DNA from 3 places in the Nocardioides sp. NPDC006303 genome. Region 2 is predicted to be linked to each of the others. Evidence: riboswitches for the same ligand, from Rfam matches in the RefSeq annotation. Region 2 holds a riboswitch; each other region holds the start of a gene.
The links. A riboswitch is a leader RNA that binds a small molecule or an ion and turns the genes downstream of it on or off. The one in region 2 is predicted to bind cobalamin.
Positions count from the first base shown of each region.

Region 1 (9,876 bases), on a different contig from region 2:
GGTGTGGCGGGTGAACGGCTTGAGCGGGCCGGTCAGCACCCGGTTGCGTACGTCCTCGGGCGCATGAGCCAGGAGTACCTTGCCGACGCCGGTGGAGTACATCGGCAGGCGCGAGCCGACCGAGGAGACGATGGGTACGTTGCGGGTGCCGCGGAGCGTCTCGAGGTAGAGAACGTGGTCGTCCTCGCGAACGGCCAGATGCACCGTCTCCAGCGTCGCGCCGTAGAGGTCGTGGAGGAACGGGGCCGCGACCGAGCGAAGGTCGGTGGCGACCGGCGCGAGCAGGCCGGCATCCCACAGCCGGCGGCCGACGGCGTACGTCCCATCCTCCTCTCGCACCAGGGCGCCCCACTCGACCAGCTCGGCGACCAGGCGGTGGGCGGTCGGGAGGGAGAGGTCCGCGCGAGACGCGAGCTCGCTCAGCGTCAGCCGGCGATGGCCGGCGTCGAAGGCGCCGATGAGACCGAGCACGCGGGAGGCGACGGTCCGGCCTCCACTGCCTCCGGCCATCTCGCCCACCTCTTTCGCTCAGCGGAAGTCTGTGCTTTCATCGTACGCCTCCGGCACCTAGCGTTCGGAGCGTGACAGCGCCCACCAAGAAGCAACCAGTCGAGACTCAGGCCGACCTCTCGGCCGAGATCGCCAAGCTCGAGGCCGACTCCGCGGGCCAGAACGTACGTCAGCCCCTGCTGAACTACCCGCCCTACCGGTCCAGCATCCTGCGCCACCCCACCAAGGACCCGCGCCATGCCGACCCCGAGACCATCGAGCTATGGGCCCCGTGCTTCGGGAACTCCGACGTGGACCCCCTCGAGGCCGACCTGACCATCGGTGGCAGCAACGAGCCGATCGGCGAGCGGATCACGGTCAGCGGCCGCGTGACCGACGGCGACGGGCGCCCCGTGCGCAACCAGCTCGTCGAGATCTGGCAGGCCAACTCGGCGGGCCGCTACATCCACAAGCGCGAACAGCACCCGGCGCCGCTCGACCCCAACTTCACCGGCGTCGGCCGTTGCATCACCGACTCCGAGGGGCGCTACCGGTTCCAGACGATCAAGCCCGGCCCCTACCCGTGGGGCAACCACATCAACGCCTGGCGGCCGGCGCACATCCACTTCTCGCTCTTCGGCCGCGCGTTCACGCAGCGGCTGATCACGCAGATGTACTTCCCCAGCGACCCGCTCTTCGCCCTCGACCCGATCTACCAGTCGATCACGGACCAGAAGGCTCGTGATGCCCTGGTGGCGACGTACGACCACGACCTCTCCACCCCCGAGTACTCGATGGGCTACAACTGGGACATCGTCCTGACCGGCCCGAGCCGCACCTGGACCGAGCCCGAGGAGGGCGAACTGTGACCACTCCGACGCCAGGCCAGACGATCGGCCCCTTCTTCGGCTACGCGCTCCCCTACGAGGGCGACGCCGACCTGGTCCCGCCCGGCAGCCCCGGCTCGATCCGGCTGCACGGCTGGGTCTACGACGGCGCCGGCAACCCGATCCCCGACGCCCTCCTCGAGATCTGGCAGACCGACACCGAGGGCAACGTCCCGCAGGCCGAGGGGTCGCTGCACCGCGACGGCTGGACCTTCACCGGCTGGGGCCGCGCCGACACCGACCTGAACGGCCACTACACGTTCTCGACGGTGCTCCCGGGTGCGTCCGCAGAGGGATCTGCACCTTTCTTCGCACTCACCGTCTTCGCCCGCGGTCTGCTCGACAAGCTGCACACCCGGATCTACCTGCCCGAGCACCCCGCCAACGCCGGCGACCCCCTGCTGGTGTCGCTGTCCGAGGACGAGCGTGCGACGCTGGTCGCAACCGCGGACGCAACCGGTTTGCGATTCGACATCCACCTCCAGGGCGACCGCGAGACCACCTTTCTCACCTACCGCTGAGGAGCCGAATGTCACTGCTGTGGCCAGGCGAGGAGCGCGCCGGGGATCTCTTCTCCGAGGCCGCCTACCTCGCCGCGATGGTGCGGGTCGAGGAGGCCTGGCTGGCCGCTGTCGCTTCCTCCGGGATCGCCCCGGAGGAAGCACGTACGCCGCTGGCCGGCCTGGTCTCCGCGGACGACGTCCCAGCGCTCGCCGAGGGTGCTGAGGCCGGGGGCAACCCGGTCATCGGACTCGTGAAGCTGCTGCGTGGCCGGCTCGACGGTGAGGCCGCCCGCTGGCTCCACAAGGGCCTGACCAGCCAGGACGTGGTCGACACCGCGCTCGTGCTCTGCCTCGCCGACGTGCTCGACCGGGTCGAGAACGAGCTCGCCGCGCAGGCCGCGTCGCTGACCGGTCTCGCCCGGGACCACCGGGCCACGGTGATGTCCGGCCGCACCCTGACCCAGCACGCGGTGCCGATCACCTTCGGTCTCAAGGCCGCGACCTGGCTCTCCGGCCTGAGCGACGCCGCCGAGGCCCTCCGCCGGACGCGTACGTCACTGCCCGCCCAGATCGGTGGCGCGGCCGGCACCCTGGCGGCGGTCGTCGGCCTGGCCCGGCTCCGCGGTCTCGGCGATCCCGTCTCCGCTGCCCAAGATGCGGCCCATACCGCGGCGACCACGCTCGGGCTGACCCCGCGAACCCCCTGGCACACCAACCGCGCGCCGCTGACCGCGGCCGCCGACGCGCTGGTCACCGTGGCCGATACCTGGGGCCGGATCGCCACCGACATCACCCTGCTGGCCCGCCCGGAGATCGGCGAGCTCGCCGAGCCGGCCGGCGAGGGGCGCGGCGGTTCCTCGACCATGCCGCACAAGTCCAACCCGGTGCTCTCGGTCCTCGTCCGCCGCCATGCACTCGCCGCTCCCCCGCTGGCCGCGACGCTCCACACCGCCGCGGCGACGTACGTCGACGAACGTCCCGACGGCGCCTGGCACGTCGAGTGGGAGACCCTGCAGACCCTCGCCCGCCGCAGCGCCGTCGCCGCCTCGCAGACCACCGAGCTTCTCGCCGGGCTCCGCGTCGACGCGGCCCGGATGCGCGCCACCGCCGAAGCCGCGGGCGCGGACCTGCTGGCCGAGCAGCGGTCGCTGACCGGGTTCGTGGGCGGCGAGATCCTTGCCGGGACCGAGGCTGCTGCCGGGCTCGATGACTATCTCGGCGCCACCGACGCCCTCATCGACTCCACCCTCGCCCGCGCCCACGAAATCTGGAAGGACCTGTAAATGACGCCGAGGATCACCCCTGTCGAGCTGGCCGGAGACCCGAGCAAGCCGCTCCTGGTCGTGGGCCCGTCCCTCGGCACCTCGGTGACCGCGCTCTGGGCCGCCGCTGCCGAGCTGCTCGCGGACAGCTTCCACGTCATCGGCTGGGAGCTCCCGGGCCACGGCCACGGCACCCCCACCACCGACGCCTTCTCCATGGCCGACCTCGCCGCGGGCGTGCTCGCCTGCGTAGACCGGGTCCTCACCGACCGCGGCGAGCGCCACGGCACCTTCGCCTACGCCGGCGACTCGGTCGGCGGGGCCGTCGGCCTCCAGCTCCTGCTCGACGCACCCACCCGGGTGAGCGCCGCGGTGCTCACCAACACCGGCGCCAAGATCGGCGAACCGGAGGGCTGGAACGACCGTGCGAAGACCGTACGCGCCGCCGGCACCGCCTCGCAGATCGCCGGCTCCACCCAGCGCTGGTTCGCCCCCGGCTTCCTCGAGCGCGAGCCCGCCCGGGGCGGCGCGCTGCTCCACTCGCTGCGCGACGCCGACGCGGAGAGCTACGCGCTGGTCTGCGAGGCGCTGGCGGCGTACGACGTCCGCGGCCGGCTCGCCGAGGTCGCCGCGCCGGTCCTGGCGATCGCGGGTGTCGACGACGCCCCGACCCCGCCGGCCTCGCTCGAGGAGATCGCCGTCGGGGTGCGCAACGGGCGGCTCGTCGCCCTCGACGCCGTCGGTCACCTCGCGCCGGCCGAGGCGCCGCACGCCGTCTCCACCCTGGTCACCTCCCACGTGACGGCCTCCGACCAGGCCTACGCGGCCGGGATGAACGTACGCCGCCAGGTGCTCGGCGACGACCACGTCGACCGGGCCACCGCCGCGATCACCGACGTCAACCGCGACTATCAGGACCTGATCACGCGCTACGCCTGGGGCACGATCTGGACCCGCCCCGGCCTCGCCCGCCGAGACCGCTCGATCGGCGTCCTCACCGCCCTGGTCGCCGGCCGCCATTTCGAGGAGCTCGAGTTCCATCTCCGCGCCGCGCTCACCAACGGGCTGACCCGCGAGGAGATCATCGAGGTGCTCCTGCAGACCTCGATCTACGTCGGCGTACCCGCCGCCAACACCGCCTTCGCCGTCGCCAACCGGGTCTTGAACGACGGAGCCTGAACGAATGACCGGCCCCGCTGGTTGGATTGGTCCCATGAAGCCGCACTCCGCGACCGTCGTCGGCGCCGGGCCCAACGGGCTGGCGGCCGCGATCGTGCTCGCACAGCGGGGCGTGAGGGTGACGGTCCTCGAGGCCGCGGAGACCGTCGGCGGCGGCACGCGCACCGCCGAGCTGACCCTGCCCGGGCTGCGCCACGACATCTGCTCGGCGATCCATCCGCTCGGCCTGGCCTCACCGTTCCTGCGCAACCTCGAGCTGGAGAAGTACGGCCTGACCTGGCGCTTTCCCGAGATCGAGCTCGCCCATCCGCTCGACACAGGCACGGCAGCGCTCCTGCACCGCTCCGTCGATGAGACGGCCGCCGGCTTGGGCACCGACGGGCAGCGCTGGCGGCAGCTGTTCGGCCCGGTCGTACGCGGCTGGGACGCGATCTCGGACCACGTCCTCGGTCCGATCGTGCGGCTCCCCCGGCATCCGTTCCGCCTGGCCGGCTTCGGGATGCGTGCCGTTCCACCGGCCACCGTGCTCGCCCGGGCCTTCCGCGAGGAGGAGGCGAAGGGGCTCTTCGCCGGGTGCGCGGCGCACGCGTTCCAGCCGCTGGACCGCCCGGGCACGGCCGCCGTGGGCACCATGCTCGTGGTCAGCGGGCATCGCTACGGGTGGCCGGTCGCCGAGGGCGGCTCCCACGCGATCACCCTCGCCATGGCGCAACGGCTCGAGGAGCTGGGCGGCACCATCGTCACCGGCACCACCGTCCGCAACCTCGCCGACCTTCCGGACACGGATGTCACCTTGTTCGACACCAGCCCCGGCGGCTTCGCCGACATCGCCGGTGCCGCACTTCCCGAGCGGCCGCGTCGGGCGATGCGGAGGTGGCAGCACGGTCCCGCGGCGTACAAGCTCGACCTGGCGGTCCGCGGTCCGATCCCGTGGCGTGACCCGGAGGTCGGCCGCGCCGGCACCGTCCATCTCGGCGGGACGATCGCCGAGGTGGCGACCAGCGAGCGGGAGATCGTGGCAGGGCGGATGCCGGAGCGTCCGTTCGTGCTGCTGGGTCAGCAGTACGTCGCCGACCCGACCCGCTCGGCAGGAGACCTCAAACCGGTCTGGGCCTATGCGCAGGTCCCGCACGCCTACGAGGGCGACGCCACCGACGCGGTGCTGGCCCAGATCGAGCGCTTCGCCCCCGGCTTCCGCGATCAGATCGTGGCGACGCACGTCACCACACCGGCCGACTACGCGGCGTACAACCTCAACTACGTCGGGGGTGACATCTCAACCGGCGCCAACACCCTTCGCCAGCTGATCGTCCGGCCCACACTCGCCGGCTACGACACCGGCATCCCCGGGATGTTCCTCTGCTCCGCCGCCACCCCGCCCGGCGCCGGCGTCCACGGCATGTGCGGCTATCACGCCGCCCACCGAGCCCTACGCCACCTGGCTGGGGATCACTCCCCCGCCCGGTGATCGGCCCACCAACCGGTCCACCTCGTGTCGAGCTGCCCGAAGTCGGCGCCGTCGAGGCCGTACGTGCTGAGGATGGCCATCGACGTGCCGGCCGGGTCGGCGTCCGACGGCGCGGTGCCGGCGATCACCAGCAGGCCCTCGCCCCATGCGTCGACCGTCACGCCCAGCTGGTGCGCCGAGCGGAACCACACCTCGCCGGCCACGTCCTCCCCGGCGATCGTCGCTGTGTAGCGGCTGCCCCGGGGCTGGCCGGCGACAGCGTCGAGACCGAGCCGCTCGATGACGGTGCCCGAGTAGGAGCCGCGATCGGCGAAGAACAACGTGCGGCGTGTCATGCCGGGGCGGCGCTCGAGCGCGAACCGAAGCTGATGCATGAATGACGTCCAACCCTCGGTGACGTCGTCGTAGTAGGCGTCCCAGTCCGGGTTGCCGGACAACGGCGCACGAGTCAGCGTGATTCTGACGCCGTCGCCGTCCGGCTGGATCTCGAACCTGTCGCCGCCGTTGGCGACCAGTGTGCGCCGGTCGGCCTCCTCGACGACCTCGGTGAAGTAGATCGAGTCGATCTCGGCCTCGGTCTCATCCGCGTCCCAGCCGTGCCACTGTCGGATGGCGGCCGGGTCCCGCAGCGCCTGCCACGCGGTATCGGCCGAGGCCGCCGCGGTGACCTCGATCCGCGGCGTCTCGCCGCTCTGGATGTCATTCATCGCTCTGCTCCTGTTCGGACGGTTCGGTCACCGCTGCCGGGGCGGGATGCCCACCGATGACCACGCGGTACTGCCGACCGGTCGGGCTGTCGAAACCCTCGGCCGTACGCCGCAGCGCTTCGGTCAGCTCCTCGGTGAATCTGTGCACGTCGGCGGCATCAGCGAAGCGCACGGCTGCCTCGATCGTGAACGTGAGCAGGCGCTTGCCCTGCTCGTCTGCCTTGACCTGCATGCGGGCCACATCCCGCACGGTGGCCGCCGCCACCCCGACAAGGTGGTCGGCGGCGAACTGGTCCATGATCCGCCCCGCGCTCTCAGCAGAGTCGGATCCGCGGCCCATCACCGATGGGTCGACCACGATCGCGCCCGGCTTCGCACGCACGATCCGCTCGACGAATCCACGGCGCTGCCGCTCCTCGACCAGCTCCACCAACCCGGCCGACTCCAGCGCCCGCAGATGGTAGTTCACCCGCTGGCGAGGCAGCTCGAGCACGGCGGCGAGCTGGGTAGCAGACGTGGGCTCCTGCAGGTGACCGAGCAGCTGCCGACGGATAGGCGACAGCGCCGCGGCCACTCGGTCCGGCTCGTCGACGTAGATGATGCCGTTGCTCACAAGATCCAGGATGCAATTGACAAACAGATTTGTCAATTGGCTTGTCGGACGACGTCGAACCCGGATCGCCCCAGAAACCAGGTGCCTGTGGCGTACGTCTTCACTAGCGTCGCCCCATGCCGCAAGCCCGTCTGCGCACCGAGCGCCTCGACCTGGTCCCGCTGAGCCAGGAGCATCTGCCGTTCCTGGTCGAGCTCAACTCCGATCCGGTAGTGCTCCGCCATCTGTTCACCCGCGCGCTCAGACCGGAGGAGACCGAGGAGCGGATGCACAAGTGGATCCGGGTGGCGAAGGAGACGGAGGCGCTGGGCAAGTGGATCGGGTACGCGGCCGGTGAGGCAGTCGGGCTCTACATGTTCGAGCCGCCCGACAACCCGCCGCGCACCGATGCCGCCGAGCTGGGCTACCGGCTCCCGCAGCGCCACTGGCGCAAGGGGTTCGCGAAGGAAGGCTCGCTCGAGCTGCTCCGCCATGGGTTCGAGGACCTCGGGATCGATCGGGTGATCGCGCAGACGATGGCGGTCAACGAGGCGTCCCGCGCGACCATGGTCTCCGTCGGGATGAGCTTCGTACGCGCGTTCCACGAGGACTTCGAGGAACCGCTCGCCGGGCACGCCAACGGAGAGGTCGAGTACGAGATCACCCGCGAGACCTGGCTCGCGCGCCGCGCGGGGTAGGCTGCGAGCACGCTCGTGGCGCAGGAACCCGGTGAGAGTCCGGGGCGGTTCCGCCACTGTGACGTCCGTACAGCTTCTGGGCACGGACACAGCCAGACACTGGCCACGGGCTATCCGACCGATCGACGGGGCGAGAACCCCTAGGAGGAACTCGGCATGGCCGACTCTGCACGCGTACGCATCGCCCTTCTGTCCACCTCGGACACCGACCTGCTCTCGGCCCGTGCCAGCGGCGCCGACTACGCCTGGGCGAACCCGTCGCGAGCGACCGATCTGGAGCAGGTCGTGGCCGACGCCGACCTGGTCGTCTTCCGGCTCCTCGGCTCGCCCACCGACCTGTGGGACGGCCTGAGCGCCGTCAAGGAGCGTGGCACGCCGGTCGTGGTCCTCGGTGGCGAGCAGCAGCCGAGTGCCGAGCTGATGGAGCACTCCACCGTCCCGATGGGTGTCGCCGCCGAGGCTCACCGCTATCTCGCCGAGGGCGGGCCGGGCAACCTCGCCCAGCTGCACGCGTTCCTCTCCGACACGGTCCTGCTGACCGGCTTCGGGTTCGAGCCGCCGGCGACCGTCCCGGCCTGGGGCTTCGCGGAGCGGCCCGGCTCGACCGACGGGAAGCCGCGAATCGGGGTGCTCTACTACCGAGCCCACGAGACCAGCGGGAACACCGCGTTCGCCCACGCGCTGGCCGACGCCATCGACGCGACCGACGCGGCCACCGGCGTACCGGTCTTCGCGGGCTCGCTGCGCTCGGCGCCCGACGACCTCTACGAGGCGCTCGGCACCCTCGACGCGCTGATCGTGACCGTGCTCGCGGCCGGTGGCTCCGTACCCGCCTCGGCGAGCGCCGGTGGCGAGGACGAGGCCTGGGACGTGGAGCGGATGGCGGCGCTCGACATCCCGGTGCTCCAGGGACTGTGCCTGACCAGCTCTCGTGCGGAGTGGGAGGCCTCCGACGACGGCGTCACGCCGCTCGACTCGGCCAACCAGATCGCGATCCCCGAGTTCGACGGGCGGATCATCACCGCCCCGTTCTCCTTCAAGGAGCTCGACGAGCAGGGTCTCCCCCACTACGTCGCCGACCCCGAGCGCACCGCGCGGGTCGCCCGGATCGCGGTCAACCACGCGCGCCTGCGGCACACGCCCAACCCGGACAAGCGCCTCGCCCTGGTGCTCTCCGCCTACCCCACCAAGCACTCCCGGATCGGCAACGCCGTCGGCCTGGACACTCCGGTCTCCGCGATCCGGATGCTGCGCCGGCTCCGTGAGGAGGGCTATGACCTGGGGCAGGACAACGAGGTCGTACGCATCCTCGACTCCGTCGCCGCGGAGGAGGGCGACACCGCCGCCGGCGACGCGCTGATCCACGCGCTGATCGCGGCCGGTGGCCAGGACGAGGAGTGGCTGACCAACGCCCAGCTCACCGACGCCCACGTACGCATCTCCAAGGCCGACTACGACAAGTGGACCGCTGATCTCCCCGCTGACCTGCGCGAGCAGATGGTCGAGACCTGGGGACCGACGCCGGGCGAGCTCTTCATCAACGAGTCGGGCGAGCTCGTGCTGGCCACGCTCCAGGCCGGCAACATCGTCATCCTGATCCAGCCGCCGCGCGGGTTCGGGGAGAACCCGGTCGCGATCTACCACGACCCGGACCTGCCGCCGTCGCACCACTACCTCGGTGCCTACCGCTGGCTCGAGAACGGCTTCCGCGCCGATGCCGTCGTCCATCTCGGCAAGCACGGCTCGATGGAGTGGCTGCCCGGCAAGAACGCCGCGCTCTCGGCGTCCTGCGGCCCGGATGCGGCGATCGGCAACATGCCGCTGATCTACCCGTTCCTGGTCAACGACCCCGGCGAGGGTGCCCAGGCGAAGCGCCGCGCGCACGCCACGATCATCGACCACCTGGTGCCGCCGATGGCGCGTGCGGAGTCCTACGGCGACATCGCGCGGCTGGAGTCGCTGATGGAGGAGTACGACCGGATCTCCTCCATGGACCCGGCCAAGCTGCCCGCCATCCGCGGCGAGATCTGGCAGCTGATGAAGGCCGCCGAGCTCCACCGCGACCTCGGCATGGAGGAGCGGCCCGAGGAC
Region 1 covers NZ_JBEXRR010000068.1:4,555-14,430, forward strand. Annotated here, with positions in the region: gene ABZY89_RS28710 (IclR family transcriptional regulator) at 1-510, opposite strand, end outside; gene pcaH (protocatechuate 3,4-dioxygenase subunit beta) at 582-1,358, shown strand; gene pcaG (protocatechuate 3,4-dioxygenase subunit alpha) at 1,355-1,897, shown strand; gene ABZY89_RS28725 (lyase family protein) at 1,906-3,162, shown strand; gene ABZY89_RS28730 (alpha/beta fold hydrolase) at 3,163-4,320, shown strand; gene ABZY89_RS28735 (NAD(P)/FAD-dependent oxidoreductase) at 4,355-5,788, shown strand; gene ABZY89_RS28740 (hypothetical protein) at 5,770-6,495, opposite strand; gene ABZY89_RS28745 (helix-turn-helix domain-containing protein) at 6,488-7,108, opposite strand; gene ABZY89_RS28750 (GNAT family N-acetyltransferase) at 7,225-7,785, shown strand; cobalamin riboswitch at 7,763-7,908, shown strand; gene ABZY89_RS28755 (cobaltochelatase subunit CobN) at 7,942-9,876, shown strand, end outside.
Region 1: another riboswitch for cobalamin. It lies ahead of ABZY89_RS28755 (cobaltochelatase subunit CobN); the one in region 2 lies ahead of ABZY89_RS26320 (iron ABC transporter permease).

Region 2 (9,876 bases):
CCGGTAGCCACCGCCGCCTCCGACTCCCTCCTCACCCGCGCCGGCGAGCAGGTCACCGGCCACGAGTTCCACCGCACCACGACGACCCCTCCCGCTGGGACCCAGCCCGCCTGGTCGATCGAGACGGCACTTCCGTCGGCCGAGACGGCACCTACGTCGGCCGAGACGGCACCTACGTCGGCCGAGACGGCACCTACGTCGGCCGAGACGTCAGTTTTGGACGACGAGAGTCGAGTTTCGCGAGCCGCAACGGCCAACTCAGGCGCCGGAACTGCCAACTCGGCCGACGCAAGTGCCAACTCGGCCGACCCAACTGACGTCTCGGCCTCCACAAGTGCCGTCTCGGCAGGCGGGGGTGACGGTTCGGGGCTGGTGGGGTTTGCGTCGGGCACGCTGCATGCGTCGTACCTTCATGTGCATTGGGCCGGTCATCCGAAGCTGGCGGCGCGGTTTGCGGCGGCGGTTCATGGTGCGTCGCCGCACTTTCCCGCCATGGCGGGGAAAGGCGGCGCGGTGAGCGCCGGTTTGGCCGCAGAATCCCGCCATGGCGGGGAAATGCCCGCCGCTGCGGACGGCCCGCTGACGGATCCGCTGCGGCACCACGGGGACGTCGAGGTGGGGGAGGGGCTGCTCGACTTCGCGGTGAACGTCTACCCGGACCCGAGGCCGGAGTGGCTGGACCAGGCGCTCCACGAGTCGCTGGCGTCGGCGGCCTACCCCGACGAGGAGCCGGCGCGGGCGGCGCTGGCCAAGCACCACGGCCGCGAGCGTGCCGAGGCGCTCCCGACGGCGGGCGCGGCGGAGGCATTCACGCTCGTCGCCCGGGCGCGCCCCTGGCGGAACCCTGTCGTCGTCCACCCCCAGTTCACCGAGCCCCACGCGGCGCTCGAGCAGGCCGGCCACACGGTCACCGAGGTACGCCTCCGGGCCGAGGACGGGTTCGCCCTCGACCCCGCGGCCGTGCCCGAGGACGCGGACCTGGTCGTCGTCGGCAACCCGACCAACCCCACCGGTGTGCTCCACCCCGCCGCCACCCTCCGCGCCCTCCTCCGTCCCGGCCGGCTGGTCGTGGTCGACGAGGCGTTCATGGACGCGGTCCCTGGGGAGCCCGAGACCCTCACCGGACACCGCGAGGACGGCCTCCTGGTCATCCGGAGCCTGACGAAGCACTGGTCGATTCCCGGCGTACGCGCGGGCTACGTCGTCGGCGACGCCGCCGCGATCAGCGACCTGGAGGCGGTGCGTACGCCGTGGTCGGTCTCGGCCACCGCCGCCACCGCGATGCTCGCCTGCGCCACCGAGCGCGCGAGTGCCGAGGCCCGTGAGCGTGCCGAGCGGATCGCCACCTGGCGCGACCATCTCGAGGCCGGTCTGCGGGACCAGCAGATCGAGTACGTCCCCTCGGCCGCCTCCTTCGTGCTCGCCCGCCCCGGCGCCGGAGTCCGCGAGACCCTGCGTGAGCAGGGCATCGCCGTACGCCGCGCCGACACCTTCCCTGGCCTCGGCCCGGACTGGGTGCGGATCGCGGTACGCCCCGAGGGCCCGACCAACGAGATCCTGGACGCGCTCAGCCGACTGCGGGTGGACGGTTGAGCGGCGGACTGGCCGCGGCACTTTCCCGCCATGGCGGGAAAGTGGGGGGCTGCGGTCGGCAAAGCGGCGGCATCTTCCCGCCATGGCGGGAAAACGCGCATCTCCGTCCGTCAGGAGCAGCCAGATGAACCCACGTGCGGCCGGACTCCTCGCCGGATTCGCGCTCGACCGGCTGCTGGGTGACCCGCGCCGTTACCACCCGGTCGCCGGGTTCGGCACCGTCGCGATGCGGGCCGAACGGGCCTGGTACGCGGACGACCGAGCTCGAGGTGTCCTCCACAGCGCGACCCTGGTCGGGGGAGCGGTGGTCCTGGGCGCCGCCGTGGAGCGCCTCGCCCCCGGCCGGATCGGGACGACCCTGGTGACCGCGGCCGCGACCTGGGCGGTCCTCGGCGGCCGCTCGCTGGAGCGGGAGGCGCTGGCCGTCCACGCCCATCTCGACCGCGACGACCTCCCCGCCGCGCGACAGCGGCTGACCCACCTCGTCGGCCGCGACACCGACGAGCTCGACGCCTCCGAGGTCTCCCGGGCCGTCGTCGAGAGCGTCGCCGAGAACACCTCCGACGCCGTGGTCGCACCGCTGGTGTGGGGAGCCGTCGCGGGCGTACCCGGCCTGCTCGGCTACCGCGCCGCCAACACCCTGGACGCGATGGTCGGGCACCACAACGACCGCTACGAGCGCTTCGGCTGGGCCAGCGCCCGCCTCGACGACCTGCTCAACCTGCCCGGCTCCCGCCTCTCCGGCGTGCTCACGCTGGCCGCCGCTCCGTCGCGGGCCAGGCAGGCGTGGGAGGCCTGGCGCCGCGACGCCGCACGGCACCCGAGCCCGAACGCCGGCGTCGTCGAGGCGTCCTTCGCCGGCGCCCTCGACATCCGCCTCGGCGGCACGAACCGCTACTACGGCAACCGGGTCGAGCACCGCGCGGTGATGGGCGACGGCCGCGACGCCGCCCCTGCCGACGTCGTCAGCGCCACCGCACTGGCCCGCAGGGTCGGCATCGGCGCGGCCCTGGTCGCGGCGGCGTACGCCGTCATCACTCAGCGCCCGTGACGGAAGGCCGGGCCAGGACCGCGGGCGGCGCCTCAGCGATGCCCGGTCCGCCGGCGCGGGTCCATTGGGCCAGAGCGTCGGCGACCCTCGGAGTGCCGACACGAGCGACCCAGACGGGCCGCGCCCCGCGCTGCCGCCCCTCGGGTGAGGGGCCGACCACCACGACGTCGGCTCGCTCGCAGGGGCCGAGGCAGTCGGCGACACGTACGTTCGCCGACTCCCCGGCAGCTGCGTTCAGCGCCGTGAGCACGGCCGCATGGTCCACCCCGGGCGACTTCCGCTCCGTCCCGCAGCAGCATCCGCGGCAGACCGTCAGCGTCGGTCGGCCAGCGGCCGCATCGCTCATCCCTCGCAGGCCTCACAGTCCGGGCCGTTCTCGATGGCACAGACCGCGGCATCGCTCCAGTCGTCCCAGGTCAGGTCGTCGATCGCGTCGGTGGTAGCGGTCGGGTTCTCGTTCATGGTCATGCCTCTCGGTCGAAGTAGATCAGTTGGTGCGGGTCTGCTTGCTGGCCTGGATGCCGGCCCGCGAGCGCAGGTAGTACAGGCTCTTGATGTTCGGGTCGAGCAGGGCGAGCTTGTGGATCTTGCTGATGTACTGCGGGGTCGCGTCGGCCTGGAAGAACAGGTTGAGCGACTGGGCCTGGTCGATGTAGACCTGCCGGTCCGACGCGCGGGCGAGCAGGATCTCCTGGTCGATCTCGTAGCCGGTCTTGAAGACGTCCTTCTCGTGCTCGTCGAGCCAGTCGACGTGCTGGACCGAGCCGCCGTGGTCGACGATGTCGTCGATGTGCGCCTGGTCGTAGACCCCGCGCTCCTCCATGACCTCGACGAGGTTCTGGTTGGCCCGCGGCATCTCGCCGGCCGAGGTGGTCTGGTTCCAGACGTTGGCGACGTACGGCTCGATGCCCTGGCTGGTGCCGCCGACGATCACCGCGGTGCTCATCGTCGGCGCGATCGCCATCAGGTGGGAGTTGCGCCGTCCGACGCACCACTCCGGGATGCCCGCGACCGAGCCCATCCACCGCGACGCGGCGTCGGCGTGCGCCGAGATCCGCTCGAAGATGTCCTTGTTGAGCGCCGCCGCCTTGTCCGACTCGAACGGCACCCGCTGCTTCTGCAGGTAGTCGTGGTAGCCCATCACGCCCAGCCCCAGGCTGCGGGCCTTCTCGGTGTAGCGCACCGCGCGCTCCAGGCCGCGGATGGTGCGCGCCTTGCGCAGGAACGCCTCGGCGACCGCGTCGAGGAAGACGGTCGCGACGTACGCCGTGTCCTGGTCCTTCCACTCGTCGTAGGTCGACAGGTTCAGCGAGGAGAGCACGCAGGTGTAGGAGTGGTCCTCGTCGGAGAAGAGTGTGATCTCCGAGCACAGGTTGGAGGCCTTGTTGGCCAGCCCGTTGGCCCGGTACGACTCGGTCTGGGCGGCGTTGACGGTGTCGACCTTCCAGATGTAGCCCTTGCCCAGCACCACTCGGATCTTCAGCACCCGCTGATAGCGCTCGAGCGCGTCGCGGTCCCCGGCGAGCATCCGGTCGATGAACGCCTGGCTGAAGATCCAGCCGACGTTCTTGTTGGCGGGCTCGCGGAAGATCAGGTCGGCGAGCTCGAAGAAGTCCGGGTGGTCCACCGGCAGGTAGCCCGCCCAGGAGCCGCGGCGGGTGGCGCCCTGGCTGATCTGGTTGGTCATCTCCACGAAGTTGCAGAAGACCGGGACCACGCCGTTGGCCTTGCCGTTGTCGCTGAACTTCGCGCCACGGGGCCGGACATCACCGAGGTACGCCGAGGTCCCGAACCCGTTCTGGGAGAGGATCGCCGCCTCCTTGAGGGTCTCGTAGAAGCCCCAGACCGAGTCCTCGACGTACGAGCCCTCGCAGGAGACGGGCAGACCCCGGTCGGTGCCCAGGTTGGACAGCACCGGCGTCGACGGCGAGAGCCAGCCGTTCCAGATCGCCTCGAAGAACCGCTCCGTCCAGGAGACGCCGTCCTCGCGCGGGTACATCTCGTCGGCGAGTTCGCCGGCGGTGCTGGCGATGGTCTCGTAGCGCTCCCGGACGCTCTGCTCGGCGACGGTGTACTTGGCCTTGAACATGGCGTAGCCCGCCGTGGTCATGAAGGCGGGCACGATGCCCTCGGCCTGCAGGGCCTTGCGCTCGGCAGAGAGCGCCTCCCAGTTGCTGTTGCTCATTAGAAGCTGAACTCCGTCTCGCCGATGTTGCGGTTGTATTCGTTGCCGGTGACCTGGAAGAAGTCGTGGAACTGGGTGCCGTTGATGCCGCTGTAGAACCATTCGGCGATCGGGTTGGCCTCGACGTTGAACAGCGGCTCCATCCGCATGTTCTCCAGGGTCATGTCGATGCGGGACCTCACGAAGGTCTCCAGGTCGGCCTGGTCGATGCCGGCGATCGGCCCGTGGTCGAAGAGCATCTCCACGATCCGGGCCTCGTGGGCGTAGAGGTGCTCGGCGACGCCGCGGACGCGGGCGAAGAGGTCGTCGCGCTCGGCCTCGAACTTGTCGGCCGGGACGGTGGCGGCGTACTCATCGAGGGTGGTGTTGAATAGCCAGGCGCCGCCGGTGGCGTGCAGGTTCTCGTCGCGGGCGGAGAAGTTGATGCCGCTGATCACGTTCTGCAGCAGGTTCTTCCCGCCGGACTGGAAGTGCTTGAGGAAGGCGAAGTTGGAGTAGAGGACGCAGTTCTCCATCAGCGTGAAGACGCTCAGCGCGTAGAGCAGGTCCTCGTCGGCGATCGCGTCCCAGACGAACTGGATCCGCTCGGCCAGCACCGGGTCGTTCTTGTAGGAGTCGTAGAACTCCTCGGTGTCGATCATCAGCACCTTGTTGAGCTTCGCGTAGAACGGCGCGTGCATGTTCAGCTCGGCGAACGAGAAGGCGTTGGCCATCATCTGGACCTCCGGACGCGGGAACGCGTGGAAGATCCGGTCACCCCACACCTCGCCGCCGAGGATCAGCTCGTAGATGGTGAACAGCTTCAGCGTGGTCTTGACCGCGGCCTGCTCGGCGTCGGTCATGTTGACCAGGAAGTCCTGCTTGTCGTTCTCGACCGGGATCTCCTCAGCGGTCCAGAAGATGCTCCGCTGCTTCTTGGCCAGGTCCTCGGCCATCGGATAGTCGAAGACGTACGCCGACTTCTCGGTGCGGATCGGTAGACCCTCGGTGTCGATCAAGCCCCATGCCCCTTGCTCACGCGGGCCCCCGGCCCGCTGGATGTCTCGTGCATCCGTGCCGAGGCAGGGAGGACGGCGGCAGCGCGCCGGGCGGACCCGGTCACGTGGTGCTCGCTCGATCCCCTGACCTTCCCTCGAGGTCGCGGACCCCACCATGAGGTGGGCACTGGCAGGTCTTCGGACTCGTGGGCGTCATCGTGCTCGGTCCTAGTGGCCGTCGCTTCCCAGGAGCCGGCTTGCTCCCAGTGCTTCGTGACGGCGGTCGTTCCCACTCACCGCTGCGGGGCAGTCCCGGACTCACACCGGGTTCCCTCTTGCCTCTCCCGCCCCGTCGCCGAGGTGGGAGAACCAGCTGCGAGGACCACTATATGCGGGAATTACACCAATGCAACTTCCTAGATCTTGTGTTCCGCCGTGTCGTCGGAAACGTCTCCGACACCGTCTCCGCAGCCCGTGCTAGCCTCTGCGCCGAGTCGAACGCATCCTGATGGATGCCAGGGAACTCCGGTGTGAATCCGGGACTGGCGCGCAGCGGTGAGGGCGACGGTGACGGCCAGGAAGCCACTGGGGACCGAGTCCCTGGGAAGGCGGCGTCACCGGGTGAACCCGAGTCCGAAAACCTGTCGGCTCAGATGTACGTCACGGCCCTCGCGACCAGGGTCCAGAGGACCTGAGAGGCCGACCGCCGTGGAAACGCTGTCCCGCGAGACCCTGAGCCCGCGCCGTGCTCGTGAGGGGAGACGACGAGTCCCGTTCGTGCCGCTGGTGGCCGGGCTGCTGCTCGCGTCGGTGCTCAGCGCCGTCGCGTCCCTGGCCTTCGGGTCCGAGCGGATACCCCTCGGTGAGGTCGTCGCGACGGTCGGCGACCGGCTCCAGGGCGACGCGCCGGGGAAGTGGGACGTGATCGTGTGGGAGCTGCGTGTCCCCAGGGCGATGATGGCGCTCGCGGTGGGCGCCGGCCTGGCAGTGGCCGGTACCGGCATGCAGACCCTGGTCCGTAACCCGCTCGCCGACCCGTTCCTGCTCGGGATCAGCTCGGGCGCCTCGGTGGGGGCGACGGCGGCGATCACCACCGGGGCGCTGGGCGGCCTCGGCATCTATGCCGTCTCCGGCGGAGCGCTGCTCGGGGCGGTCGGCTCGGCGATGCTGGTCTGGTTGGTGGCCACCGCCCAGGGCGGGTTGACCCCGATCCGGCTGGTGCTCTCCGGAGTCGTGCTCTCCTCCGGACTCTCCGCGATCGCCTCGTTCCTGGTCTTCATGAGCGATGATCCGCGTGCGGCCGACTCGGTGATGTTCTGGATGCTCGGCAGCGTCGGTGGCGCCAGCTGGGAGAAGCTGTGGCTGCCCGCAGTCCTCGGCTTCGTGCTGGGGCTCGGAATGCTGGCGCTGCACCGTTGGCTGGACGCCCTGGCCGCCGGCCCCGAGACCGCTGCCGCGCTCGGCGTCGACGTCGCGGCGCTGCGTACGACTCTCTTCGTCGCGCTGGCCGTGCTGGTCGGGGTCCTGGTCGCGGTCAGCGGTGGGATCGGGTTCGTCGGGCTGATCGTGCCGCACGCGGCCCGGCTGCTCGTGGGCGCCCAGCACCGGGTGGTGCTCCCGGTCGCGGCCCTGGGCGGCGGGCTGTTCCTGCTGTGGGTCGACGTGCTCGCCCGGGTGGTGGCCCGGCCCCAGGAGATCCCGCTGGGAGTGGTCACCGGCGTCGTCGGCGCGCCGCTGTTCCTCCTGCTGCTGGGCCGTGGCCGGTATCGCTTCGGCGGCGACGGATGAGCGGCCAGCCCGCGCTGCGGCTGCGCGGCGTCGCCGCCCGGCTGGGCGAGCGCGAGGTGCTTCGCGACGTCGATCTGGACGTGCCGGTGGGCACCCGCCTTGGCATCGTGGGCGTGAACGGCGTGGGCAAGTCGACCCTGCTGCGGATCCTCGCCGGAGTGCTGCGGCCCAGCGCCGGGCACGCCTACCTCGCCGATGACTCCGGCGAACTCCGCGAGACCGCCCGGACCAGCTCGCGCGAACGCGCCCGCCGGATGGCGTACGTCCCCCAGGAAGAGGTCGCCTCCGCGGAGCTGCTCGTCGGCGAGATGGTCGCGCTGGGCCGGGTGCCACGCACGAGGCCGTGGTCCCGAGGCGGACGACAGGAGCGCGAGATCGTTCGTTCGGCCCTCGACGCCGTCGGTCTGGCCGACCGCCTCGACGACCCGTGCGACCGGCTGTCCGGCGGCGAGCGGCGGCGGGTGGTGATGGCTCGCGGCCTCGCCCAGGAGTGCCCGGTGATGCTCTTGGACGAGCCCACCAACCATCTCGACGTCGCCTGGCAGCTCCGGCTGCTCCAGAGTGTCGCCGACCGGGCCGAGACTCTGGTCGCGACCATCCACGACCTCGACCTGGCGCTGCGCTCCTTCGACCGGCTCGCGGTCCTCGGCCGGCCACGGGGCAGCGATCCCGACAGCGGCCCGGCGACCGTCGTGGCCCATGGCCCGCCTGCCGAAATCCTCGACACCATCCGCGTCGAGCACCACTTCGGCGTCGGCTCGGTCCAGGTGCCGCATCCACATCTGGACCAGCCCCACCTGCTCATCCACCCTCGGAAGGACCGATCGGCATGACCCAGCGCATCGCCAGCCCCGTACGCCCCGGCATCGTCTGTCTCGCCGCGCTCGCGCTCGGCACCACGATCCTCACCGCGTGCGGGACGGAGGAGAAGGCCACCGATGAAGCCGGGAAGGGCGCGATCACCGTCGAGAACTGTGGCGAGAAGCTCACGGTCGACGAGCCGGTCACCGAGCTGTACGCCTACGACGGCGGGATCATCTCCATCGCCCTGGCCGTCGGTGCCCGCGAGGAGCTGGTCGCCGTGACAGGCCTGGCCCGGGACAAGCAGCTGCTGGACCTCGCCTACCCCACAGACAGGGTCGACGAGCTCGAGATCGTGGGCGATGACCACCCGACGCTGGAGACAGTCCTGGCACTCGACCCGCAGGTGATGTTCGCGGGCTGGGGCTACGGGTTCAGCGAGTCGCGCAACCTGGTGCCCGAGATGGTGCAGGAGCGGGGTATCGAGACCTACCTCCTCAGCGAGACCTGCCGGCAGGAGGACGGTGACCGGGGCACCATGGAGGCCTGGACGGCGCTGCGTACCGACCTGCTCAACATCGGCGAGCTGACCGGCCATGACGTGACCGCGACGAAGGTCGTGGCGGACATCGAGAAGCGCCGCAAGGCCCTGGAGAGCGCGCCGAAGCCTGACGAGGAGCCGACCGCGTTCCTCTTCGACTCCGGCACCGATGCGATCTTCACCTCCGGATCCTTCGGCGGGCCGCAGGCGATCTTCGACACCGCCGGAGTGACCAGTGCGACCGCCGACGTCGAGGACACCTGGACCGAGGTCGGCTGGGAGCGCTTTGCCGCCGCCGAGCCCGACGTCATCTACTTCGTGGACTACCCGGGGCAGTCCTACGAGGAGAAGGTCAAGGTCCTCAAGGCCAACCCGGCATCCCGCGACCTGCCCGCCGTCAAGGAGAACAGGTTCGTCAACCTGCCCTACGCGATGTGGGTCTCGGGTCCGCTCAACATCGACGCCGCCGAGTGGGTCCGGCGCTCGCTGGAGCACTTCGGACTCGCACCCGAGTCCGGGATCGAACCGACGCTCGACATCACCGATCTCACCAACCTCGCCGGCAACGAGTGGCTCCGCTGAGATCCCGCTATAGTGCACGGAACGGACATGAGGAAGCCGGTGGAACTCCGGCACAGTCGCGCTACTGTGACATCGCCTTGCGGCGGTGGAGTCAGACCCGAGTGTCCGTCCAACCCCAACGAACAGGGACGCAGGTATCCCTGAGGAGGACATATGTCGCAGCACGCTGTGGCGCCCGTCGCCGGCGCCGACCTTCCCACCATCCCGCTCCGTGAGCTGGCCCCCTGGGCGCTCTTCTTCGGTCTGCTCGGTCTTCTGGTGCTCTTCTTCATCAGCGCCGACCAGGGCGCCGTCTCGATCCCGTCCGGCACCCTGATCCACGAGTGGGTCCACGACGGTCGTCACCTGCTCGGTTACC
Region 2 covers NZ_JBEXRR010000051.1:3,491-13,366, reverse strand. Annotated here, with positions in the region: gene ABZY89_RS26350 (cobyrinate a,c-diamide synthase) at 1-1,593, shown strand, start outside; gene ABZY89_RS26345 (cobalamin biosynthesis protein) at 1,718-2,644, shown strand; gene ABZY89_RS26340 (hypothetical protein) at 2,628-2,894, opposite strand; gene ABZY89_RS26335 (hypothetical protein) at 2,987-3,112, opposite strand; gene ABZY89_RS26330 (ribonucleotide reductase N-terminal alpha domain-containing protein) at 3,132-4,829, opposite strand; gene ABZY89_RS26325 (ribonucleotide-diphosphate reductase subunit beta) at 4,829-5,827, opposite strand; cobalamin riboswitch at 5,978-6,195, opposite strand; cobalamin riboswitch at 6,285-6,470, shown strand; gene ABZY89_RS26320 (iron ABC transporter permease) at 6,584-7,594, shown strand; gene ABZY89_RS26315 (ABC transporter ATP-binding protein) at 7,591-8,427, shown strand; gene ABZY89_RS26310 (ABC transporter substrate-binding protein) at 8,424-9,518, shown strand; gene ABZY89_RS26305 (CbtB-domain containing protein) at 9,672-9,876, shown strand, end outside.

Region 3 (9,876 bases), on a different contig from region 2:
GATCAAGTCGGGGCTCTACGCGATCCTGATGTCGCTGGAGCCGGCCGCCGGCGCGCTGGCCGCGATCCTGATCCTCCACGAGGGGCTCTCGGTCCTGCAGTGGCTGGCCATCGCGTGTGTCGTGGTCGCCTCCGCGGGCGCGACCCGCACCGGCAAGCCGGAGCATCACGTGCCGGCGGAGTCGACCCCGGTGTAGTGGGGCGTTTCACACAAGCGACATCCGCACGTCACTGACTCCGAACGTTGAGGTCACTACAGTTCGGTGACAACTCCCCCTCGCCGCCCGGTCCCCGCCAGTCCTTGGAGTTGCTCCGTTGTCGACCATCACCGCCCCCGTACACACCGCTGCCGTCGCCCAAGTCGCCGCTCTCCTCGCCGCTCGCACCGCGGGGCGGATGGTCGGCCCGTTCCTACGACCGATCCAGCTGCTGCTCGCCTGGCCGGTGGCCTCCCAGCTCGCCGCCCGGCACAACGCCAAGGCCGCCGAGGAGGCGCTCCTGCTGCGGCGTGCCGAGCGTGAGGATGTGCAGAACTATCTCCAGCTGCTCGCTTCGGAGAGAATGACTGCATGAGCGAGCGCCAGCGAGCGACCATCAAGGTCATGCCGCCGCGTCCGTATTCTTTGCTCTGCCCTACGGAGGCGGCGGCATGAGTCTTCCGCGGGCGATGGCCGAGTCGACGGTCGTGTTCCGGGACGTGCTCTCGGACGACGGCACCCTGATCCGCGCGTGGACCAACGACCCCGAGGGCGTGATCGACGGGCCGACGGTGCTGCTGTGCAACGGCCTCGGCACCAGCCCGTGGAACTGGCCGGCGCTGCTGCACACCTCGTGCGGCGTACGCGTCGTCTCCTGGCAACACCGCGGCACCTCCGGCTCGGCGCGGCCGAAGGATCCGGAGCAGACCACCTCGAGGCACTTCGCCGAGGACGCGCTGTCGGTGATGGACGCCTTCTCGCTCTCCCGGCCGGTCGTGATGGGCTGGTCGATCGGGGTCAACACCGCATTCGAGCTGGCCGCGGACCATCCCGAGCGGGTCTCCGGTGTCTTCGGTGTCGCCGGGGTGCCAGGTGACACGTTCAAGTCGATGCTGGGGCCGCTGCGGCTGCCCGCTCCGGCGGCCGCGATCGTGACCCGCACCGCATCGAAAGTGCTGTGTCGCACCGGCTCCCTGATCACTCCCCTGGCGGCGCGCCTGGACCTCGGCCCGCGGGCGATCGAGGTGTTCTCCAAGGCCGGCCTGATCGGCAAGGTCCCTGATCCCGAACTCGCCGCAGCGGCGCTGGCGGAGTTCCTGACCACCCCGGTCGAGTGGTACTTCCACCTCGCGCTGCGCACCACCCAGCGCCGCCCGGTCTCGCTGCGCCGGATCAAGGTGCCGGTAGTGCTGGTCGCTGGCACCCGCGACCTCATCGCCGGTGCGCGCCACATGTCGCGGGTCGCCGCTGGGGTCAAGAACGGCACCTTCGTCGAGCTCGAGGGCACCCACTTCGTACAGATGGAGCAGCCCGACCGCGTCCACCAGCTGCTGCTCGCCTTTCTCGCCCGGGTCTCCGAGCACCAGCGCGTCTGACCTATCCGGTGGTCGAGCCTGTCGAGGCCACCGTCCCGGTGACCGTGGCCCGGCGGGCAACACGACGCAGGGTGGCGAGGACGGCGGGCCCGAGCAGGGCGATGGCGACGGCGGTGGTGATCGCGCGCACGGTATCCCAGCTGCTGGTCGAGGTGACCAGGGTGTAACGCAGGAACGTCGCCAGGTTCTCGGCAAACGCCGCACCGGGTTCGTAGGAGAGGTTGCCGCTCGCGCCGGGAACTGTGACGCCGGTGAGCAGCGGCCAGCCCTGCAGGTTGAGGAGGAGCCCGTAGGCGTACGAGGCGAAGATCCCGTACGCCGCCAGCAGCCCGATCTCCCGGCGACCGCTCGCGCGTGGCAGGAGCCCTGCGCCCATCGCCACCCAGGCGGCGCCGAGCATCTGGTAAGGCAGCCAGGGTCCGACACCGGCGGTGACGAGCGCGGCGACGAACAGGCTGGTGCAGCCGAGGACGAACCCGAAGGCCGGACCGAAGACCCGGCCACCGAGGATGAGCATGAAGAAGACCAGCTCCACCCCGCCGGTGCCGGCGGAGACGGCGCGCAGGACGGCCTCGATCGCGCTGAGCACGCCGAGGACAGCGATCATCCGGGTGTCGATCCCGCCGGTGGAGAGCTCGCTCAGCAGCACCACCAGCATCAGCGGCAGCAGCGCCAGGAAGATGAACGGCGGCTGCACCCGGTCGTAGCCGTGGAGCAGCAGCGGCCAGCCGAACATCATCAGCCCTGCCACCGAGATGATCGCGAGCAGGACCGCCGTGCGGGGCGAGAACCTGATCATCTCTCGCCCACCGCCTCGACGATCTCGCGTACGTTCAGCCAGCCCGGGCCGAAGACCTTGCTCACCTGGGGCGCGAACGCGGGCGACTCGGCCGTGACGCTGCGTACGTCGCCGGCGGAGACCACCTCGCCGTCGGCGAGCACCACCACGTCGTCGGCCGCCTCGGCGACGAACTCGACGTCGTGGGTCGCCACCAGAACCGCCTTGCCGGCCTCGGTGAGCTCGCGCAGGATCTCGGACAGAGCGTGCTTGGCGGCGTAGTCGAGGCCGCGGGTCGGCTCGTCGAGGAGCACGACCGGCGGATCGGCGCTCAGGATCAGCGACAGCGCCAGAGCGAGGCGCTGGCCCTCGGAGAGGTCGCGCGGGTGCTGGCCGTCGGGTATGCCGGGGACGAGGCTGTCCAGGATCTCCCTCGTCCGTGGGCCGCCTGCATCGCACTCCTCGGCCACCGTCTCTAGGTAGAGCAGATCGGCCGCGGTCTGTGGCAGCAGCCCGACGAGCTCGCGTCGCTCTTCGGGGTCGAGGGTCGCCGGATCCTTGCCGGCGACGTCCACCGATCCGGCCAGCCGCTTCTGGGTCCCCTGCAGCGTCCACAGCAGCGTCGACTTGCCCGATCCGTTGCGTCCCATCAGCGCCGTCACCCGCCCCGCGGGCAGCCCGATCGAGACGTCGTGCAGGACCGGCGTACGTCCTCGGGTGACGGTGAGCCCGGAACTTCTCAGGCTTTTCCTGCGCTTCTCTGGCGTTGCAACACCTGAGAAGTGCAGGGATACCCGGTTAACCGGGTATTCCAACGTCCGCGCCCGCCGCCTCGCGTCCCGCACCGTCAGTGGCAGCGGCGACCAGCCGAGCTCGCGGCCGAGCTCGACGAGCGGCGGGACGATGGGCGAGGTCTCCAGGACCTCAGCGGGATCGCCGACGGCGACGGAGCCGTCGCCGACGAGGAGCGCGATGCGGTCGGCGAACGGTACGACCCGCTCGAGGCGGTGCTCGGCGAGGACGACGGAGGTGCCGAGGTCGTGCACCAGCCGGGTGATGGTGGCGAGCACGTCCTCGGCGGCGGTGGGGTCGAGGGCGGAGGTGGGCTCGTCGAGCACGACGACCCGGGGGTGGGTGGTGAGCACCGAGCCGATCGCGACGCGCTGCTGCTGCCCTCCCGAGAGGGTACGCAGGGACCGCTGCCGCAGCTCGGCGATGCCGAGCAGGTCGAGGGTCTCCTCCACCCGGCGCCGCATGGTCGCCGGCGGGAGACCGAGCTGCTCCATGCCGTAGGCGAGCTCCTCCTCGACCGTGTCGGTGACGAATCCGGCCACCGGGTCCTGCCCGACGTAGCCGATGATCCCGGCGCGCTCGCGCGGCGGCGTACGAACGATCGAGGCGCCGTCCAGCAGGACGTCACCGTCGAGCACGCCGCCGGAGAAGCGCGGCACCAGGCCGGCGAGCACGCCGAGCAGGGTCGACTTCCCCGAGCCGGTCGGTCCGGAGACGAGCAGCAGCTCGCCCTCCTCGATGGTGAGGTCGACGTCCTTGAGCACGTGCTCGGAGGAGTCGGGCGGGGTGAACGTGATGCCTCGCAGCTCGATCATGCGACTGCCTCCTCGTGGACGAGCGATGATGCCGGTAGCGGGGCGGCGACGGCCGGGACCAGCCCGACGAGCACACCGGCCATGGCGATCAGGGTGACTTCCGGGACGGTGCTCACGCCCGGAAAGGCGACCGGGACCTGGTAGCGGGCGACCCACCAGCCCACGGCGACGACCCCGATCCCGCTCAGCGCCACCACGACCTCCGGCCACCGCCACCGGTCGGGCCGGTAGACGGTCCGCGTCACCCGGCGGCCGGCGAGCGCCAGCCCACCAGCGGCGGTGCCGACGCCGAGCGCGAGCATGGTGGCGGCCAGCCAGCCTGGCGTGGTGCCGTCCAGCACCGCGTAGACGCCGGCGCAGAGCCCGATGAGCGAGACCAGCATGAGCACCGAGGTGATCCGCCTGGTGGCGACCGGGACGCCGGCCGTACGTCCGTAGCCGCGCGTGTCCATGCCCGCCGCCAGCGCCATCGACCGCTCCAGGGCGTCCTCGAGCACCGGCACCAGGAAACGGCGCAGCCGCTTGACGTTTCCGGTCGCACCGGCACGCAGTCGTTGCGCCGCGCGCACCCGCTGCACCGACTCGGCCAGCTGCGGCAGCACCGTCACGGCGACCACAACAGCGGTGCCGATCTCGTAGAGTGCCGGCGGCAGCGAGCGCAGCAGCCGCTTCGGGTTCGCCAGCGCGTTGGCCGCGCCGACGCAGATCACGATGACGCCCAGCCGCATCCCGTCGTAGAGGCCGGCCAGCAGCGCCTCGCGGGTGAGCGGCCCGAGCAGCCGGATCCCCAGCACCCACTCCGGGAGCGGGATCTCGGGCAGGTCGAGGATCACGTGACCCGGCACGGCGCCCAGGAGCACCCGGAAGAGCACCCGGGTCACGACGATGAACACCGCGAGGCCGACGTAGAGCCGGAACGCCTTCGCCCACGGTTGGTCGCCACGACGCGCGGCGACCACGACCGACACCACCCCCACCACGAGCAGGAGCAGCAACGGGTTGGTGGTGAAGGAGGCGTACGCAGCCATGCCGATCGCCCACACCCACCAGGCGACGGGGTGCAGGTCGCGGGGCAGATGCGCGACCGCGGCCGTACGCAACAGCGTGCTCATCGCCGGCGCCACCACACGGCCCCGGCGACGGTGAAGAGTGTGAGGATCCCCGCGGGCGCGACCCAGGCGGGCAGATGCTCGGTCTCGGAGGCCGAGTCCGTCGGCTCCTCCGGAGATAACTCCGGCGACGGGCTTGAGGGCGCCCCCACAGCATCCCCAAGCTCCGTCGCCGGAGCGGTAACGACATCGTCGTCTATCCACGTGAACGCAACACCCTGCCCGGAGGTCACGCTGATTTCGGTAACATTTCTGGAGGCATAGCTCCAGGCCCCCGAATCGTCGGTGATCCACAGCGACCAGTACGCGTCGGCGGGCGGCATCTGGGCGCAACCGGCGGCTTTCGGCCGCTCATCGACGCGACATACGACACTGGGCATCGAGGTCACATAGGTGAGCGGATGCCCCGCCTTCTCGAAGAGGTCGGCGCCGGTGTCACCCTCCCCGGGCTGGACACAGGTGACCTCAGGATCGCCACCCAGCGCGTTGGGCTCGACGACGACGGTGACGCCGTCACACGCCTCGCCGGATGATGCCGCAGACGAGGCGGAGACGGGGGTGAAGACAGGTGCGGTGGCCCCGGCGAGGATCGCCAGGGCCACCAACGAGGACCGCAGGATCAGCACGAGCTCTTCGCGGTCGCATCCTTGGGCAGGAAGACCAGCGACGGCAGCGCCTGGGCGGCGGCGAGGCGGTACATCCCCTCCGACTCCTTGGTCAGGCCCTTGGTGTTGCCCTCGGTCAGCGCGGCGTCGTCATAGGCCACCGCGCCGGCGTCGTCGCCACAGGTCACGACGTGGTCGGCGACCCAGCTCGCCGCCTTCTCCGCGGCGTCGGTCTCACCCGCGCGACCGAACGCCCACCCGGCCAGGCCGGTGGTGTTGGAGTTGGCGATGTTGCCGGTGGCCGCCTTGAACGACCCGTCCTCCGTCTGGGTCTCCTTCAGCCACTCGACGCCGGCCTCGACGGCCTTCTCCGCCTCCGGGGTGGCCACCCCGGACAGGGCGATCAGCGCGAACGCGGTGGCGTCGGCGTCCGGGACGGCCTTCGGGTCGGCGTCGCAGGTCTGGTCAGCGGCGGCGGGGTCGGCCGCGAAGGTGACCCGGAACCAGCCCTCCTCGCACTGCTGTCCGGCCAGGAACTCCGTCGCGGCCGCGGCCTCCTTGCTCTCGGCGTTGTTCAGCGCCCACACGGCGTACGACTGTCCGATGGTGTTGGAGTAGTCGGCCGCCTTCTTGTCCTTGGGGTCGAGCTCGTCGGCGATCCGGCCGTTCTCGGCGACGGTGCCCTCGAGCTGCTTGAGCAGACCGGGGTCGGAGGCGTCGACGTTCTGCTGGAGGACGAGCGCCTTCGCGGTCGCCCCGGCCGAGGTGACGGTGCCGAACCCGGGCGAGGTGTAGGCCTTCTTGTTCTCCATCACCGCCGCGGCGATCGTGGAGATCTCCTCGTCGTAGCCGCCGACCTCTGCCAGCGCGATCCCGATGTCGGCGCTGAGCCCGAAGTCGTCGGTGCCGTACTGCGCGTTGCGGGCCACGCCCTCCGGTGCCTGGGCCACGAGCCAGTCGGCCACCGCGGTGGAAACCTTGGCGTCGTAGGTGGGCTTCTCCCCCTCCTCGACGGCTTTCTCGCCACAGCCGGCGAGCGAGGTGAGGGCGAGGGCGGCGGCGATGCCACCGAGGACGGTCTTCTTCATGGTTCCTTCCGCGCTGTTCGTCGGGAAGGCCCAGGGCCGACCCGCTGCTTTCCACGACAGCGTCAGGTCAGTACGCGTCCGTCAGCGGGTGCTCCGGCTCGCCCAGGACATTCTCGGTGCCTGGGCCTACGGTTGCGGGTCAGCGCCGGGATTCGACCGGCTTCCCCCACCACGGCGTGTGTTGATTGAGGCTCTGCTATGCGGGGGCAATCCTATGCCTGGCGAGCCCTGCTTGCGGGATCGCCGCCGAGCAGTCACTCTGTCCCCATGCGCCACAGGATTCTCGGCCTTGTCGCAACCTCGATCACGGCCACCCTTCTCGCCCTCGCCTCGACCACGACGGCCGGTGCGGAGGAGGCGCGGACATCGGTCACGTACGCCGATCTGGTCGCCATGTTCGGCGAGAAGGTCGGTGACCGGAGCACCGTTGAGACCGGGCTGCCAAGCCTCAACCGCGCGATGGCCGATGCCGGGATCACCACCGCCTACCGGCAGGCGGCGTATCTGACCACGCTCGCCAACGAGAGCTCCTTCCACCACGACGCCAAGGGCCGCGACAAGCGGAAGTTCACCGGTCGCGGCTACATCCAGCTGACCGGCGAGGCCAACTACTCCGACGCCGGCGCCTACTTCGACATCGACCTGCGCCGCCGCCCCGAGCTCGCCCGGTCGCTGGACTACAGCGCGCCGATCTCGCGGTGGTACTGGACCGTCGCCCGCGACATCAACCCGCTCGCCGACGCCCTGGACATGGGCAAGGTCAACGCGGCGATCGGCTACCCCTCGAACAAGAAGGAGGACGCCGAGCGCTGCCGCGACTTCAAGGCCGCGCTGAAGCACCTCCACGGGTCGGTACCCAAGGGCGTCAGATGTGCTCGCCCGGCCACCGCGGAGACTCGTTAGCTGTGTTGTCCAGAGGGCCGTACGTCACTTCTTGGTGCGCTTGTCGCTGACCGCGATCGCCGAGGTGCCCTCGTCCTTGAGCTCGAAGAGGTCGATCGCCTTGATGAGCTTGGTCCACGTGGCGTACCCGTAGTTGCGCGGGTCCTCGGAGGACTGGTTGCGGATGCGGGAGACCACGGTGCCGACCAGTGCCCAGCCGTCGTCGTCGGCGGCCGCGGCGATGGAGTTGCGCAGCAGCTGGATCAGCCGGGCGTTGCGCTTCAGCGCCTGCCCGTTGGTCGCCGCGGACGACTGCTTGCGGGTGCGCGTGGTCCCGGGCTCGGTGTCGGCCTCGGTCTCCTCCTCGGAGCCGCCGAGCTTCTCCACCACGGTGAACCGGGTGCAGGCGCTCTTGAACGGCGCCGGCGTCTTCTCCCGACCGTAGCCGTAGACAGCGCGGCCCTTCTCCCGCAGGTAGTGCACCAGCGGCGTGAAGTCGGAGTCGGAGGAGACCAGTGCGAACGCGTCCGGGATCGCTGCGTGCAGCAGCTCGACGGCGTCGATCGCGAGCGCCATGTCGGAGGCGTTCTTGTGCGCGGTCAGGTCGAACTGCTGCATCGGCCTGATCGCGGCATCGTGCAGCTCCTCGATCCAGCCCTTGAGCTCGGACTTGGTCCAGTTGCCGTAGGCCCGCCGGATCGTCACCTCGCCGTACTCGGCCAGGTCGTTCAAGATGTCGTCGATCTTCGAGGCAGGCGCGTTGTCGGCGTCGATGAGCAGTGCGATGCGGAAGGGCTCGGTCTCGGTCACGCCGGACAGTCTGCCAGTGCACCCCATCGCCGAGTCGGCTCATCCTGACCAAAACCGACGCCGAGTCGGCGCGTCATGACGCGCCGACTCGGCGGAGTTTGTTGTCAGAACGAGCCGACTCGGTGTGGGGTCAGGAGAGCTTCTCCAGGATCAGCTCGCGGACGCGCTTGGCGTCGGCCTTGCCGCCGGTCGCCTTCATGACCGCGCCGATGAGCGCACCGGCTGCGGCCTGGTTGCCGCCGCGGATCTTCTCGGCGACAGCGGGCTGGGCGTCGATGGCTTCGTCCACAGCTGCGCCGAGCGCGCCGTCGTCGGAGACCACGGCGAGGCCACGGGCGTCGATGATCTCCGAAACCGTGCCCTCACCTGCGAGAAGACCCTCGAAGACCTGACGGGCCAGCTTGTCGGTCAGCGTCTTGGCGTCGACCAGCTTCTGCACCTCGGCGACCTGCACCGGGGTGACACCGAGCTCGGCGAGCTCGACGCCACGGTCGTTGGCGCTGCGGGAGAGCTCGGCCATCCACCACTTACGGGCGGCCTGTGCGGACGCTCCTTCGGCGACCGTCGCCTCGATCAGCGACAGAGCGCCGGCGGCCCAGACGTCGCGCATCTCCAGGTCGGAGTAGCCCCACTCGACCTGCAGGCGGGCCCGCTTGTCGGCGGTGCGCTCCGGCAGGCTCGCCCGCAGCTCCTCGACCCACTCGCGCGAGGGCGCGACCGGGACGAGGTCGGGCTCGGGGAAGTAGCGGTAGTCGTCGGCGTCCGACTTCGCCCGGCCCGCCGAGGTGGTGCCGGTGTCCTCGTGGAAGTGGCGGGTCTCCTGGAAGATCGCCTCCCCCGCGTCGAGGATCCCGGCGTGGCGCGACATCTCGAAACGTACGGCCCGCTCGACCGAGCGCAGCGAGTTGACGTTCTTCGTCTCGGTGCGCGTCCCCAAGGTCCCGGAGCCCTTGGGCGACAGCGACAGGTTGACGTCGCAGCGCATCGAGCCCTGGTCCATGCGTACGTCGGAGACACCCAGACCCAGCAGGATCTCGCGCAGCGCGGCGACGTAGGCCTTGGCCACCAGCGGCGCCTTGGCACCGGTGCCGAGGATCGGGCGGGTGACGATCTCGATCAGCGGGATGCCCGCACGGTTGTAGTCGACCAGCGAGTAGTCGGCGCCGTGGATGCGGCCGGTCGCGCCACCGATGTGGGTGGTCTTGCCGGTGTCCTCCTCCATGTGGGCGCGCTCGATCTCGACCCGGAAGATCTCCCCCTCGACCTCGACGTCGAGGTAGCCGTCGTAGACGATCGGCTCGTCGTACTGCGAGGTCTGGAAGTTCTTCGGCATGTCCGGGTAGAAGTAGTTCTTCCGGGCGAACCGGCACCACTCCGCGATCGAGCCGTTGAGCGCGAGACCGATCCGGATCGCGCTCTCGACCG
Region 3 covers NZ_JBEXRR010000035.1:32,948-42,823, forward strand. Annotated here, with positions in the region: gene ABZY89_RS22325 (EamA family transporter) at 1-196, shown strand, start outside; gene ABZY89_RS22330 (hypothetical protein) at 315-572, shown strand; gene ABZY89_RS22335 (alpha/beta hydrolase) at 649-1,572, shown strand; gene ABZY89_RS22340 (ECF transporter S component) at 1,574-2,371, opposite strand; gene ABZY89_RS22345 (ATP-binding cassette domain-containing protein) at 2,368-3,957, opposite strand; gene ABZY89_RS22350 (energy-coupling factor transporter transmembrane component T) at 3,954-5,069, opposite strand; gene ABZY89_RS22355 (hypothetical protein) at 5,066-5,692, opposite strand; gene ABZY89_RS22360 (prenyltransferase/squalene oxidase repeat-containing protein) at 5,686-6,759, opposite strand; cobalamin riboswitch at 6,825-6,960, opposite strand; gene ABZY89_RS22365 (glycoside hydrolase family 19 protein) at 7,027-7,662, shown strand; gene ABZY89_RS22370 (NYN domain-containing protein) at 7,687-8,451, opposite strand; gene gatB (Asp-tRNA(Asn)/Glu-tRNA(Gln) amidotransferase subunit GatB) at 8,582-9,876, opposite strand, start outside.
Region 3: another riboswitch for cobalamin. It lies ahead of ABZY89_RS22360 (prenyltransferase/squalene oxidase repeat-containing protein); the one in region 2 lies ahead of ABZY89_RS26320 (iron ABC transporter permease).